2 regions of the Klebsiella quasipneumoniae subsp. quasipneumoniae genome follow, and region 2 is predicted to be linked to the other one. Evidence: riboswitches for the same ligand, from Rfam matches in the RefSeq annotation. Region 2 holds a riboswitch; the other holds the start of a gene.
What was found. A riboswitch is a leader RNA that binds a small molecule or an ion and turns the genes downstream of it on or off. The one in region 2 is predicted to bind cobalamin.
Positions count from the first base shown of each region.

Region 1: linked by a shared signal. The riboswitch ahead of btuB (TonB-dependent vitamin B12 receptor BtuB) and the one ahead of LGM20_RS04895 (cobyrinate a,c-diamide synthase) in region 2 are both predicted to bind cobalamin.

Region 1 is NZ_CP084876.1:5,180,917-5,188,591, reverse strand. Features, by position in the region: gene fabR (HTH-type transcriptional repressor FabR) at 1-99, shown strand, start outside; gene LGM20_RS24825 (YijD family membrane protein) at 115-474, shown strand; gene trmA (tRNA (uridine(54)-C5)-methyltransferase TrmA) at 525-1,625, opposite strand; cobalamin riboswitch at 1,740-1,926, shown strand; gene btuB (TonB-dependent vitamin B12 receptor BtuB) at 1,992-3,830, shown strand; gene murI (glutamate racemase) at 3,775-4,626, shown strand; rRNA gene LGM20_RS24805 (16S ribosomal RNA) at 5,023-6,562, shown strand; tRNA gene LGM20_RS24800 (tRNA-Ile) at 6,633-6,709, shown strand; tRNA gene LGM20_RS24795 (tRNA-Ala) at 6,746-6,821, shown strand; rRNA gene LGM20_RS24790 (23S ribosomal RNA) at 6,999-7,675, shown strand, end outside.
Region 2 is NZ_CP084876.1:973,653-981,327, forward strand. Features, by position in the region: gene pduB (propanediol utilization microcompartment protein PduB) at 1-225, opposite strand, end outside; gene pduA (propanediol utilization microcompartment protein PduA) at 222-506, opposite strand; gene pduF (propanediol diffusion facilitator PduF) at 1,032-1,832, shown strand; gene pocR (transcriptional regulator PocR) at 2,021-2,932, shown strand; cobalamin riboswitch at 3,234-3,401, shown strand; gene LGM20_RS04895 (cobyrinate a,c-diamide synthase) at 3,490-4,869, shown strand; gene cbiB (adenosylcobinamide-phosphate synthase CbiB) at 4,866-5,825, shown strand; gene LGM20_RS04905 (cobalt-precorrin-8 methylmutase) at 5,836-6,468, shown strand; gene cbiD (cobalt-precorrin-5B (C(1))-methyltransferase CbiD) at 6,465-7,604, shown strand; gene LGM20_RS04915 (cobalt-precorrin-7 (C(5))-methyltransferase) at 7,598-7,675, shown strand, end outside.

The DNA.
Region 1 (7,675 bases), 1.1 Mb from region 2:
CTGGAAGAACGGTTGGTACTGCAGCTCAGAATGATCTCTAAAGGCGCGTATTACTGGTATCGCCGTGAACAAGAAAAAATGTCACATCATTCCGAATAACGTGAAGGACGAGCAATGAAACACTCAGTTCAAGATAAAGGTACGCTGCTGCTGGCGCTGATTGCCGGGTTATCTATTAATGGCGCCTTTGCGGCGCTGTTCAGTTCGATAGTTCCGTTTTCCGTCTTCCCCATCTTATCCCTGCTGCTGACGGTCTACTGTCTGCATCAGCGCTATCAGAATCGCAGTATGCCCGTCGGGCTACCGGGCCTGGCCGCCGCCTTTTTTATTCTCGGGGTGCTGTTGTACAGCACCGTCGTGCGTGCGGAGTACCCGGATATCGGCTCTAACTTCTTCCCGGCCGTTCTGTCCGTCGCGATGGTCTTCTGGATTGGCTACAAGATGCGTAACCGCAAAAATACCGCCGCCGAATAAGCCGCCAGTGATAAAAAACCGGCAATATGACGTTGCCGGTTTTTTTTGGCCTATTTCCGGGTCAGCAGAACGCCGCACTCCATGTGATGGGTATACGGGAACTGGTCGAACAGCGCCAGCCGGGTAATGTTGTGCGTCTGGCTTAGCGTTTCCAGATTACGGCACAGCGTTTCCGGGTTGCACGAAATGTACAGTATGCGCGGATAGGCCTGCACCATTTTCTCCGTTTCACTGTCCAGCCCGCTACGCGGCGGATCGACGAAAATAGTCTCGCACTGATAGCTTTGCAGATCGATACCCTGCAGCCGGTTGAACTCACGCACGCCGTTCATCGCCTGAGTAAACTCTTCAGCCGCCATGCGGATAATCTGCACGTTGTCGATATGGTTGGCGGCGATGTTGTACTGCGCCGCCGCCACCGACGGTTTGGCGATTTCGGTGGCCAGTACGCGATCGAAATTACGCGCCAGCGCCAGCGAGAAGTTACCGTTGCCGCAGTACAATTCCAGCAGGTCGCCGGTCGCCCCTTTGGTGACATCCAGCGCCCACTCCAGCATCTGAATGTTCATGGCCGCGTTCGGTTGGGTAAAGCTGTTTTCCACCTGACGGTAGATCATCTCCCGACCGCCAACCGGCAGGCGTTCATCTATATAATCCTGATCGAGCTCGATTTTAGTTTTAGTCGCCCGACCAATCAGATGCACATTGAGCCCCTGGGCTCGCAGGGCGTCACGCAGCGCCTCCGCTTGCTCACGCCAGGCATCATCGAGCTTTTTATGATACAGCAGCGAGACGACCGCCTGGTTGCTGAGGGTGGTCAGATAGTCAATCTGAAACAGCTTATGGCGCAGCACGGGATTGTTGCGCACGCCCTCCAGCATGGCGGTCATCAGCTGATTGATGAGCGCGCTGGCGGCCGGGAAGCTGTCAACGCGAATCCGCGACCGGGTCTGCTGATCGAAAATAATATGGTACAGGTCGTCGCCATCGTGCCACAGACGGAACTCGGCGCGCATACGGTAGTGGCTGACCGGCGAACGAAACACTTCCGGAACCGGCGCGGCAAAAGGCGCCATCATGGTTTGCAAACGGACGACTTTTTCTGCCAGCTGCGCTTCGTATTGTTCGGTAGGAAGGTGTTCGGGGGTCATGATGTATCCTGAATAAAATAAGTACGCGGGGATTGTAGGGAAAGCGCCGGGGATGTCCAGCCTCGAATGCCGCGGGAAATATAATTAGCAGTCTGGACATCTATATGTTTCTGATTGTAGCATTCGCCTACCGGTCCTGTGAGTTAAAAGGGAACCCAGTGGAAATCTGGGGCTGACGCGCAGCGGTAAGGAAGGTGAGAAATGAGCGCACTCGGTGCAGACACTGCGGTTAGCCGTGGGAAGTCATTATTTCTTGAAACAGCCTCCAAGCCCGAAGACCTGCCGGAATACGTCGCACTGGGTTTTATCGTCGCGAGCAACTGATAAAACCTGCGGCATCCTTTTTCTGTTTCGGATGCTTTTACAATGATTAAAAAAGCTTCGCTGATGACGGCCTTATCCGTCACGGCATTTTCCGGCTGGGCGCAGGACAGCAATTCAGACACGTTGGTGGTGACAGCAAACCGTTTTCAACAGCCGGTCAATACCGTGCTGGCGCCGACCGATATAGTGACGCGCGATGACATCGACCGCTGGCAGTCCAAAGATTTAAACGATGTCATGCGTCGTCTTCCCGGGGTCGATATTGCCCGCAACGGCGGCATGGGGCAGAGCGCTTCGCTGTATGTTCGGGGGACGGAGGCTCGCCACGTGCTGGTGCTGATCGACGGCGTGCCGATGGCGCGTCCGGGGATCTCCAACGGCGTGGATATCAGTCAGATCCCTATCTCTCTGGTCCAGCGGGTGGAATACATTCGCGGCCCGCGCTCCGCGGTGTACGGCTCCGGGGCGATCGGCGGGGTGGTGAACATCATCACCATGACCGATGCTGAGCGTTCGCAGATCAACGCCGGCGCGGGAACGAACGGCTATCAGTCCTACGATGGCGCCTTTAACAAGCGGTTTGGCGATACGCTGGTTACCGCTGCCGGCGCCTATCAGACCACCAAAGGGTTTAACGTCCAGCCGAACTCCTCTTATAGCGGCGACAGCGATCGCGACGGCTACCGCAATAAAATGCTATGGGGCGGGGTACAGCATCAGTTCGATGACAACTTCTCGGGGTTCTTCCGCGGCTATGGTTATTCCGCCAATGCTGACTATGACCAGGGTAACTGGGGCTACGCAGGTGGAAACGATGAAGATCAGTCCTATACCCAATCCTGGGACACCGGTCTGCACTACCATTCCGGAATTTACTCCTCCCAGCTGATTGCGAACTATCAGCGTATTAAAGATTACAACTACAGCAGCGACGCTGGCCGCTATGCCGCGGGCACCACCCTGGATGATATGGAACAACGCTATATCCAATGGGGAAATAATGTTGTGGTGGGCCATGGCGCAGTGAGCGGTGGCGTAGACTGGAAACAGGAGAAGCTGAAATCCAGCGGAACGACCAGTACCGACGTGTATAAGCGCGATACCACCGGTCTTTATCTGACGGGCCAGCAGCAGATTGACAGCGTGACGCTGGAAGCTTCCGGCCGTGAGGATCATGACGAGCAGTTTGGCTGGCACGGTACCTGGCAGACGGCGGCAGGCTGGGAATTTATCGAGGGTTATCGGACAACGCTCTCGTACGGTACAGGATTCCTCGCCCCCTCCCTCGGACAGCAGTACGGCGCGGAACGTTTTGGCATCGCCTCTAACCCGAACCTGAAGCCAGAGGAGTCGAAGCAGTGGGAAGCGGGCCTCGAAGGGTTGACGGGGCCGGTCGACTGGCGTCTCTCCGCGTATCGCTATGAGATTCAAAACCTCATCGATTACGACAACAACGCCTATTACAACGTCAAGTCTGCGACGATCAAGGGGCTGGAGTGGACGGGGAATGTCACCACAGGGCCGGTGGAGCACCATCTGACGCTGCAGTATGTTGACCCTCGCGATGATGAAACTAACAAGATCCTCTATCGCCGGGCGAAGCAGCAGGTGAAATACGAGCTGAACGGCCAGGTCTACGATCTGGGGTGGGATGTGACGTATCACTACATCGGCAAGCGCTACGATTATGATTACGACAACTCGCGTACCGTCAATATGGGTGGGTTGAGCCTCTGGGATGTCGGTTTATCGTATCCCGTCACCTCACACCTGACAGTTCGTGGTAAAATAGCCAACCTGTTCGATAAAGATTACGAGACAGTTTATGGCTACCAATCTGCAGGACGGGAATACACCTTGTCTGGCAGCTACACCTTCTGATCCACGTCCCACCGTGCTGGTGTTTGATTCCGGCGTCGGTGGGTTGTCGGTTTATAATGAGATTCGGCAGCTGCTGCCGAATCTGCATTACATCTATGCTTTCGATAACGTTGCCTTCCCCTATGGCGAGAAGAGCGAGGCGTTTATCGTTGAGCGCGTTGTGGAAATCGTCACCGCTGTCCAGCAGCGTTATCCCCTGGCGCTGGCGGTGATCGCCTGCAATACCGCCAGTACCGTCTCCCTGCCTGCTCTGCGTGAAAAGTTCGCCTTCCCCGTTGTCGGCGTGGTGCCGGCGATTAAGCCCGCCGCCCGCTTAACGGCGAACGGCATTGTCGGCCTGCTGGCGACGCGCGGCACCGTAAAGCGTCCTTATACCCGTGAGCTGATCGACCGCTTTGCCAATGAATGTCGGATTGAAATGCTGGGGTCGGCGGAGCTGGTGGAGCTGGCGGAAGCGAAGCTGCACGGCGAGCCTGTGCCGTTAGAAGAACTGCGCCGTATCCTGCGCCCGTGGCTGCGGATGCAGGAGCCGCCGGATACGGTGGTGCTGGGCTGCACCCACTTTCCTCTTTTACAGGAGGAGCTGCAGCGCGTCCTGCCCGAGGGCACGCGGCTGATCGATTCCGGCGCGGCGATTGCCCGTCGCACCGCCTGGCTGTTAGAGCATGAAGCGCCGGATGCGAAGTCCAGCGACGAGAATAAAGCATTCTGCATGGCGTTGACGGCAGAAACGGAACAACTTTTACCCGTTTTGCATCGCTATGGCTTCTCGACGCTGGAAAAATTACCGCTTTAACGGCGTTTTGCACAAAAAAGAGACGGTTGAATAATTTTTTGAAAACAGGGCTTGTCAACGTCTCAGAACTCCCTATAATGCGCCTCCACTGACACGGAACAACGGCAAGCAAGCCGCCGGGTCAGCAGGGTTTCGGCGATGAAGTTCAGCGCTGAAAACCGACAGAGAAAAGCAAAATAAGGGCTTGACTCTGAATGAGGAAAACGTATTATACGGGACCTCGCAACGGTGAGCTGAAAGCCGCGTTGCAACTGCTCTTTAACAATTTATCAGACAATCTGTGTGGGCACTCAAAGTGACATGGATTCTTAACGTCCTCGGACGAAAAATGAATACCAAGTCTCAAGAGTGAACACGTAATTCATTACGAAGTTTAATTCTTTGAGCATCAAACTTAAATTGAAGAGTTTGATCATGGCTCAGATTGAACGCTGGCGGCAGGCCTAACACATGCAAGTCGAGCGGTAGCACAGAGAGCTTGCTCTCGGGTGACGAGCGGCGGACGGGTGAGTAATGTCTGGGAAACTGCCTGATGGAGGGGGATAACTACTGGAAACGGTAGCTAATACCGCATAACGTCGCAAGACCAAAGTGGGGGACCTTCGGGCCTCATGCCATCAGATGTGCCCAGATGGGATTAGCTAGTAGGTGGGGTAACGGCTCACCTAGGCGACGATCCCTAGCTGGTCTGAGAGGATGACCAGCCACACTGGAACTGAGACACGGTCCAGACTCCTACGGGAGGCAGCAGTGGGGAATATTGCACAATGGGCGCAAGCCTGATGCAGCCATGCCGCGTGTGTGAAGAAGGCCTTCGGGTTGTAAAGCACTTTCAGCGGGGAGGAAGGCGATAAGGTTAATAACCTTGTCGATTGACGTTACCCGCAGAAGAAGCACCGGCTAACTCCGTGCCAGCAGCCGCGGTAATACGGAGGGTGCAAGCGTTAATCGGAATTACTGGGCGTAAAGCGCACGCAGGCGGTCTGTCAAGTCGGATGTGAAATCCCCGGGCTCAACCTGGGAACTGCATTCGAAACTGGCAGGCTAGAGTCTTGTAGAGGGGGGTAGAATTCCAGGTGTAGCGGTGAAATGCGTAGAGATCTGGAGGAATACCGGTGGCGAAGGCGGCCCCCTGGACAAAGACTGACGCTCAGGTGCGAAAGCGTGGGGAGCAAACAGGATTAGATACCCTGGTAGTCCACGCCGTAAACGATGTCGATTTGGAGGTTGTGCCCTTGAGGCGTGGCTTCCGGAGCTAACGCGTTAAATCGACCGCCTGGGGAGTACGGCCGCAAGGTTAAAACTCAAATGAATTGACGGGGGCCCGCACAAGCGGTGGAGCATGTGGTTTAATTCGATGCAACGCGAAGAACCTTACCTGGTCTTGACATCCACAGAACTTAGCAGAGATGCTTTGGTGCCTTCGGGAACTGTGAGACAGGTGCTGCATGGCTGTCGTCAGCTCGTGTTGTGAAATGTTGGGTTAAGTCCCGCAACGAGCGCAACCCTTATCCTTTGTTGCCAGCGGTTAGGCCGGGAACTCAAAGGAGACTGCCAGTGATAAACTGGAGGAAGGTGGGGATGACGTCAAGTCATCATGGCCCTTACGACCAGGGCTACACACGTGCTACAATGGCATATACAAAGAGAAGCGACCTCGCGAGAGCAAGCGGACCTCATAAAGTATGTCGTAGTCCGGATTGGAGTCTGCAACTCGACTCCATGAAGTCGGAATCGCTAGTAATCGTAGATCAGAATGCTACGGTGAATACGTTCCCGGGCCTTGTACACACCGCCCGTCACACCATGGGAGTGGGTTGCAAAAGAAGTAGGTAGCTTAACCTTCGGGAGGGCGCTTACCACTTTGTGATTCATGACTGGGGTGAAGTCGTAACAAGGTAACCGTAGGGGAACCTGCGGTTGGATCACCTCCTTACCTTAAAGAACCTGCCTTTGTAGTGCTCACACAGATTGTCTGATGAAAAACAGCAGTAAAAAACCTCTACAGGCTTGTAGCTCAGGTGGTTAGAGCGCACCCCTGATAAGGGTGAGGTCGGTGGTTCAAGTCCACTCAGGCCTACCAAATTTGCGAAGCAAATTTGAAGAGGTTGCAAACGATGGGGCTATAGCTCAGCTGGGAGAGCGCCTGCTTTGCACGCAGGAGGTCTGCGGTTCGATCCCGCATAGCTCCACCATCTTTACTGCGAACACAAGAAAACTTCAGAGTGAACCTGAAAAGGTGCACTGCGAAGTTTTGCTCTTTAAAAATCTGGATCAAGCTGAAAATTGAAACGACACACAGTTAATGTGTGTTCGAGTCTCTCAAATTTTCGCGACACGATGATGTTTTACGAAACATCTTCGGGTTGTGAGGTTAAGCGACTAAGCGTACACGGTGGATGCCCTGGCAGTCAGAGGCGATGAAGGACGTGCTAATCTGCGAAAAGCGTCGGTAAGGTGATATGAACCGTTATAACCGGCGATGTCCGAATGGGGAAACCCAGTGCAATTCGTTGCACTATCGTTAACTGAATACATAGGTTAACGAGGCGAACCGGGGGAACTGAAACATCTAAGTACCCCGAGGAAAAGAAATCAACCGAGATTCCCCCAGTAGCGGCGAGCGAACGGGGAGCAGCCCAGAGTCTGAATCAGCTTGTGTGTTAGTGGAACGGTCTGGAAAGTCCGACGGTACAGGGTGATAGTCCCGTACACCAAAATGCACAGGTTGTGAACTCGAAGAGTAGGGCGGGACACGTGGTATCCTGTCTGAATATGGGGGGACCATCCTCCAAGGCTAAATACTCCTGACTGACCGATAGTGAACCAGTACCGTGAGGGAAAGGCGAAAAGAACCCCGGCGAGGGGAGTGAAAAAGAACCTGAAACCGTGTACGTACAAGCAGTGGGAGCACCTTCGGGTGTGACTGCGTACCTTTTGTATAATGGGTCAGCGACTTATATTCTGTAGCAAGGTTAACCGTATAGGGGAGCCGCAGGGAAACCGAGTCTTAACTGGGCGTTAAGTTGCAGGGTATAGACCCGAAACC
Region 2 (7,675 bases):
TTCAAGCTTCATCGCGTCCAGCAGGGCGGTATCGACGTTGGCGATAACCAGACCCAGGGTGTCGCCAATGGCGGTCCCGACAAATTCCGTTAAACTGCAGCTTTTTTCTGCCATAGCCGTCTCTCGTATTGGATGGTTTTCAGTAGGGATGGCCTGCTGTTCCGGCGTTGCCACGCGGGCAATCACCTGAGCCATGATCTGTTCAACCAGCTCATTGCTGCTCATTGGCTAATTCCCTTCGGTAAGATTTTTTCTACATCGGTGTGAGGGCGTGGGATGACGTGTACGGCTTTCACTTCACCCACGTTACGTGCGGCGGCGGCGCCCGCATCGGTGGCCGCTTTTACTGCGCCAACGTCGCCGCGCACGATGACGGTTACCAGCCCGGAGCCAATCTTTTCATAGCCCACTAACATCACATTGGCTGACTTAACCATTGCATCAGCGGCCTCTATGGCTGCGGTTAAGCCTTTGGTTTCTACCATTCCTAGTGCTTCTTGTTGCATAAAGACCTCGCATGGAGTGTTCCGATAGTGGGGACTATAAGAAGATGCGAGGAAAAAGAATGGCTGACTTCAATGTGATGGTGAAAAAATAGTGGGTATTGGATAAGATAAAATTGTCGTTTATTTATTTAAGTGTTTGATGTTATTTGTTATTTTTATTTTCGCTGATGTGATTATCTTGTTTTGTATATTCCATATTTACAAATTTGTTCATGACGATTTTAATTTTATCTGCTATGTGCGAGAAACTGATTTGTGATGTTTGTTGGAAAACGATGAGTTGGTTTTAGCAATATTTTTGCATGCCATGGCGGTGGCATAATGGCGAAAGCCGCGGGTCAGTAATGCAATTCTGCGTTATTTAATGACAATAATTTGTTATTGATACCCGAATTTTCCGGAGGCTGCCGTCAGCAGGTTGCCAACAATTTGCGGACGGGAGTTCATATAGTGGTGCGCGTTGTACTCTACTGCCAGCAGGATGTTGGCTGGTCAGGACACGAACTCTGCTAAGAAGGTGTCACCATGAATGATTCGTTAAAAGCGCAATGTACCGCCGAGTTTCTGGGCACCGGGCTGTTTTTGTTTTTCGGCATCGGCTGCCTGAGCGCGTTAAAGGTGGCGGGCGCCAGCCTCGGACTGTGGGAGATATGCATTATCTGGGGTCTGGGGATCTCGCTTGCCGTGTATCTGACGTCGGGAATATCCGGCGGGCATCTCAACCCGGCGGTGACCGTCGCGTTATGGCTGTTTGCCTGCTTTCCCGGCCGAAAAGTTTTTCCCTATATCGTTTCACAGGTTGCCGGCGCCTTTGGCGGCGCGGTGCTGGCCTATGTGCTGTACAGCACGATGTTCACCGAGTTTGAATCCGCCCACCATATCGCGCGCGGCAGCGTAGAGAGCCTGCAGCTGGCGAGTATTTTCAGCACCTACCCGGCGGCATCGCTGAGCATCTGGCATGCGGCGCTGGTTGAAGTGGTGATCACCTCCATGCTGATGGGGATGATTATGGCGCTGACCGACGACGGCAACGGCGTACCGAAAGGGCCGCTGGCTCCGCTGCTGATCGGCCTGCTGGTGGCGGTCATTGGCGCTTCAACCGGGCCGCTAACCGGCTTTGCGATGAATCCGGCGCGTGATTTTGGGCCGAAGCTGTTTACGTGGATGGCGGGTTGGGGCGATATCGCGATGACCGGCGGAAGGGATATTCCGTACTTTATTGTGCCGATTATTGCGCCATTGATCGGCGCCTGTCTCGGCGCGGCCATCTATCGTTATCTGATTGGTAATAATCTACCGTGTAATACCTGTAAATTAGAGGATTAAGGTCACGGCTGAAATAGCCAAAAATTTTCATGAACCGGTATCACGAACTCGCCAAAAACGTCTCCCACGGATGGGAGACTTTTGCTATCGTATTATTCTTTTATCGTTGGCGGCAATGGATGATGAAAGGAAGTAAATATTAAAGAAATGTTTTATTTATAACAAAAAATTAACTGAGAGGTTTTATCATGATTTCTGCGAGCACACTGAACTCAGAACTCATTAATAAAATCGCACAGGATTTTGCGCAGGCCACCAGTCTGGCGGTGGTGGTCGTCAATATTCATGGTGATGAAATATCTGAACTGTTTAACTTCACCCCTTTTTGCCAGCTGATGCGCCAGCATCCCCAGCACAGCACCCGCTGTCGAATGAGCGACCGCTGCGGCGGGCTTGAGGCGTCTAAAACCGATCAGCTCTGTATCTACCGCTGCCACGCCGGGTTAACCGATTTCTCCATTCCTCTGGTCATTGCCGGGCACCTTGTGGGCTTTGTGCTTTGTGGCCAGGTGCGCTTAAGCAACGATGTTGAACTGGTCGATATCCTCAACGTGGATGACCGCTGGCAGGCCGACCCCGAGCTGCTTAAAGCGTTTCGCGACGTGCCGGAAATGGACTACGCCAGAGTGATTGCTTCTGCTGATTTACTGAAGCTCATCGTCGAAAACTGCCTTAAAAAACAGCTCAACTTTGTGGTGATTAAAGATAATCCCCAGCAGCCGGAACCTGCGCGCGCCAGCCGCGTTGCCAGCCCTCATGACAGCAAAATGAAGAAGGCGCTGCGCTACATTGACGCCCATTTATCCGACGAGCTTCGCCTGGAAGACGTCGCCGCTCACGTTTATCTCAGCCCCTATTACTTCAGTAAGCTGTTCAAAAAATATCAGGGTATCGGCTTTAATGCCTGGGTCAACCATCAGCGGATGGTGAGCGCCAAAGAGCTGCTATGCCACAGCGACTGGAGCATCGCCAGCATTGCGCGGAATTTAGGATTTTCGCAAACCAGCTATTTTTGCAAAGTTTTTCGCCAGGCCTATCAGGTGACTCCGCAGGCCTATCGTCAGCAAATTAACGCCAGATCACAAACTGAGTCAGTTTAAATGACAATAATTTGTTATCGCCGGTTTTTGTTATACCCGCTTATCCTGCTCATTCTAAAATGAAAATATCTCATTCACAGCAATAAATTGTCATAGCGCAACAAAATAATAATGAGAGAACGATAAACTGCACCAGTTTTTATTTATTTGATGGGATAGAGTGATATCCGAAATGGCTTTCAGCGCGCCATCGGCGTAATGAAATAGCTTTGGTATTTAAAAATTAAACACGACGGAAGCCATCCTGCTTCCGTAAGATGTTCCGGGAATCATTCAAGTGGATTTCATCCCGCTCGAATCATGACGGACTAAACCGACAGGCGCCAGGGAAGGGGGTGTGAATCCCCCGCAGCCCCCGCTGCTGTGATGCTGACGAACCCATATTTAGCCACTGATCTGTTTACCGGATTGGGAAGGATGGGGAAGGACGACGCTAAGCCAGAAGACCTGCCTGTCGGTAATAATCAACAACTTCGGTGGGAAGTGGGTTGCTCAGATGCGTACAGTCGAAAGACTGGGAATGCACGCAGCCCTACCACCCGGCACAGGATCGGGGTATGGCAGCCAGGCAGCACGCATTCATTCTCGCAGGTACCGGCAGCGGTTGTGGTAAAACTACGGTCACGCTTGGCCTGCTCAGCCTGTTGAAGCAGCGCGGCATGCGGGTTCAGCCCTGCAAAGTCGGCCCGGACTACCTCGACACCGGCTGGCACACCGCCGTCAGCGGCGTCGCTTCCCGCAACCTCGACAGCTTTATGCTCCCGGAGCCGGTGCTTAACGCGCTATTTTGCGAACAGATGCAGCGGGCGGATATCGCGGTCATTGAGGGCGTGATGGGGCTGTATGACGGCTTCGGTACCGACCCTGGCTACTGCAGCACCGCCGCGATGGCTAAACAGCTCGGCTGTGCGGTCATTTTGCTGGTAGATGGCAAAGCGGTTTCCACCTCCATCGCCGCCACGGTGATGGGATTTCAACACTTCGACCCCAGCCTCAACATTGCCGGCGTTATCGTCAACCGCGTCAACAGCGAATCCCATTATCAGCTTCTCAAAGGCGCCATTGAACGCTACTGCGGGCTGCCGGTGCTCGGCTACGTACCGCGAGTGGAAGGGGTGGCGTTACCCGAACGCCATCTGGGGCTGGTTACCGCCCGCGAGTCGCTGGTCAATCAGCAGCCGTGGCGCGATTTTGCCCAAACGCTGGCGCAAACGCTGGATATTGAACAGCTTCTTACCCTCAGCCAGCTCTCCATCCTGCCCGCCGGGGAGTGGCCGGCGCTGCCGTCTCCTGATGCTGGCGCGGGCCTGACGCTGGCGCTGGCCGACGACGAGGCCTTCAACTTTTACTACCCGGATAACCTCTCGCTGCTTGAACGCTGCGGAGTGAATATCGTGCGCTTCAGCCCGCTGCACGATAGCGAGCTGCCACCGTGCCAGATGATTTGGCTCGGCGGCGGCTATCCGGAAATTCATGCTGCCGCGCTGGCGGCCAATACGCCGATGCTGGCGCAGCTGCGGGAGGCGCACCGGCGCGGGGTGGCGATTTACGCCGAATGCGGCGGTTTGATGTATCTCGGCAGCTCCCTGGAAGACGCCAGCGGCGACATCTATCCGATGGCCAACCTGATCCCCGGCCACAGCAAGATGGGCAAACGGCTTACCCGCTTTGGCTACTGCGAGGCGCGGGCGATGCGGCAAACGCTGCTGGCGGCGCCCGGCGAAACCCTGCGCGGGCATGAATTTCACTACTCGGATTTTACTCCCGAGTCCCCGGCGGTTCTGGCCTGCCGCAAGGTCCGCGACGGTATGACCCTTCAGCAGTGGTCCGGCGGCTGGCAGGTGGGCAACACGTTCGCCAGCTATCTGCACCTGCACTTTGCGCAGCGCCCCACCATGCTCAACCACTGGCTGGCTGCGGCAAGGAGCGCGCTATGACGCTGCTGGCATGGGGCGTTGCCTGGCTCCTCGATTTTATCATCGGCGATCCGCAGAGCTGGCCGCATCCGGTGCGCTGGATTGGCAGCCTGATCGCCGCCGTTCAGCGCGGCGTGCGCCGCTATTGCCGCAGCGATGTCGCCCTGCGCGTCGGCGGCGGGGTGATGTGGATAGTTGTGGTCGGACTAACGTGGAGCGTCTGCTGGGGCGTGCTGACGCTGGCGCAGAGGATTCATCCGTGGCTTGGCTGGCTGGTTGAGGTCTGGATGATTTTCACCGTGCTGGCCGGACGCTGCCTGGCGCAGTCGGCGCGGGACGTCGAGCGCCCGCTGCGCGCGGGGGATCTGGCGGAAAGCCGCGTCAAACTCTCATGGATTGTCGGGCGCGACACGACGCAGCTTGCGCCGCAGCAGATTAATCGCGCGGTGGTGGAAACCGTCGCGGAGAACACCGTTGACGGGATTATCGCGCCGCTCTTCTTCCTGCTGCTCGGCGGCGCGCCGCTGGCGATGGCCTATAAAGCGGTCAACACCCTGGATTCGATGGTCGGCTATAAGCACGAAAAATACCGGGCCATCGGCATGGTCAGCGCCCGCCTCGATGATGTCGCCAACTTTATCCCCGCTCGCCTGAGCTGGCTGCTTATCAGCCTCGCCGCTTTCCTCTGCGGTGAAGCGGGCGGCCGCGCGCTGCGCATCGGCTGGCGCGACCGCTACAACCACAGCAGCCCGAACTGCGGATGGTCGGAGGCCACCGTCGCCGGGGCGCTCGGCATCCGGCTTGGCGGCCCTAACGATTACTTTGGACAGCGCGTGGAGAAGCCGTGGATTGGCGAGGCGACGCGCGATATTTCCGTAGACGATATTTCCCGAACGATTCGACTGATGTGGGTGTCTTCGACCCTGGCGCTGGCGCTGTTTATGGCGATCCGGTTCTGGCTGGTCGGCGCAGCCTGAGGACAAATGAATGCACTATATCCAGCAACCGCAGGCGATTGAGGCGAAAAGCTTCGACATTATTGGCGACATTATTGCGCAGACCCGCCCGGACTACCGCTTTGCCAGCCCGCTACACGAAGCCATTATCAAGCGGGTGATCCACACCACCGCCGATTTTGACTGGCTGGATATCCTGTGGTTTTCTCCCGACGTGCTTCCTCGCTTAAGCGCCGCCCTGAGCCAGCCCTGCACGCTTTATACCGATACCACCATGGCCCTTTCCGGGATCAATAAAACCCTGCTGGCGAAATTCGGCGGCGAGTGCCGCTGCTATATCAGCGATCCGCGCGTGGTGGCGGAGGCCAAAGCGCAGGGGATGACCCGCTCGATGGCGGCGGTCGATATTGCGGTTGCCGAAGAGGGCGAGAAGGTGTTTGTTTTCGGCAATGCGCCCACCGCGCTGTTTCGTCTGCTGGAGCATGATGTCGCGGTCAACGGCGTGATTGGCGTGCCGGTCGGCTTCGTCGGCGCGGCGGAGTCGAAAGAGGCCCTGACGCAGAGCGGCCTGCCGGGCATTGCCGCGCTGGGTCGTAAAGGCGGCAGCAACGTCGCCGCCGCTATCGTCAACGCCATTCTGTACCACTTACAGGGGGCGAGATGAGCGAGCAATCCTTCGACGCCCCGGTGTGGCACAACGGCAAGACGCTGCGCAAAGGCTATACCACCGGATCCTGCGCGACGGCGGCGGCAAAGGTCGCGGCGCTGATGGTGATGCGCCAGCACCTCATTCATCAGGTCTCCATTGTGACTCCTTCCGGCGTCACCCTGTGCCTTAACGTCGAATCGCCGCACGTCGAAGGGCAGCAGGCGATCGCCGCGATTCGTAAAGACGGCGGCGATGACGTTGACGCCACCCACGGGATGCTGATTTTCGCCCGCGTGACGCTCGACGACTCCGGCGAGATAACCCTGCGCGGCGGCGAAGGCGTCGGCACGGTCACCCGCAAAGGGATCGGCCTGCCCATCGGCAGCCCGGCGATTAACCGCACCCCGCGCCACACCATTGAGTCGGCGGTGCGCGAAGCGATAGGCCCGTCGCGTGGGGCGACGGTAGAGATTTTCGCCCCGGAAGGCGAGGCGCGGGCGCAGAAAACCTATAACTCGCGGCTGGGGATCCTGGGTGGTATCTCGATTATCGGCACCACCGGTATCGTGACGCCGATGTCGGAAGAGAGCTGGAAGCGTTCGCTTTCGCTGGAGCTGGAAATTAAGCGCGCGGCGGGGCTGGAGCGGGTGGTGCTGGTGCCGGGCAACCACGGTGAACGCTTCGTACGCGAGCAGATGGGCATCGACTCGCAGGTGGTGGTCACCATGAGCAACTTCGTCGGCTACATGATTGAAGAGGCCGTGCGCCTCGGGTTCCGTCAGATTGTGCTGATTGGCCATCCCGGCAAGCTGATTAAAGTCGCCGCCGGGATCTTCCACACCCACAGCCATATCGCCGATGCGCGGATGGAAACCCTGGTCGCGCATCTGGCGCTGCTGGGAGCGCCGTTGGCGCTGCTGCAGCTGGTGAGCGAATGCGATACCACCGAAGCGGCGATGGAGCACATCGACGCGTACGGTTTTCAGCCTATCTATAACCATCTTGCTGAACGCATCTGCCTGCGGGTGATGCAGATGCTGCGCTTTACCAAAACGCCGCCCGTCTGCGACGCCATCATGTTCTCCTTTGATAACAAGGTCCTCGGCAGCAATCGCCCGGTGGCCGAGATTGCGCGGGAGATGTCATGTTAACGGTGGTCGGCATGGGGCCGTCAGGCCTGCATTTGATGACGCCGGCGGCGCGTGAGGCGGTGGCGACGGCA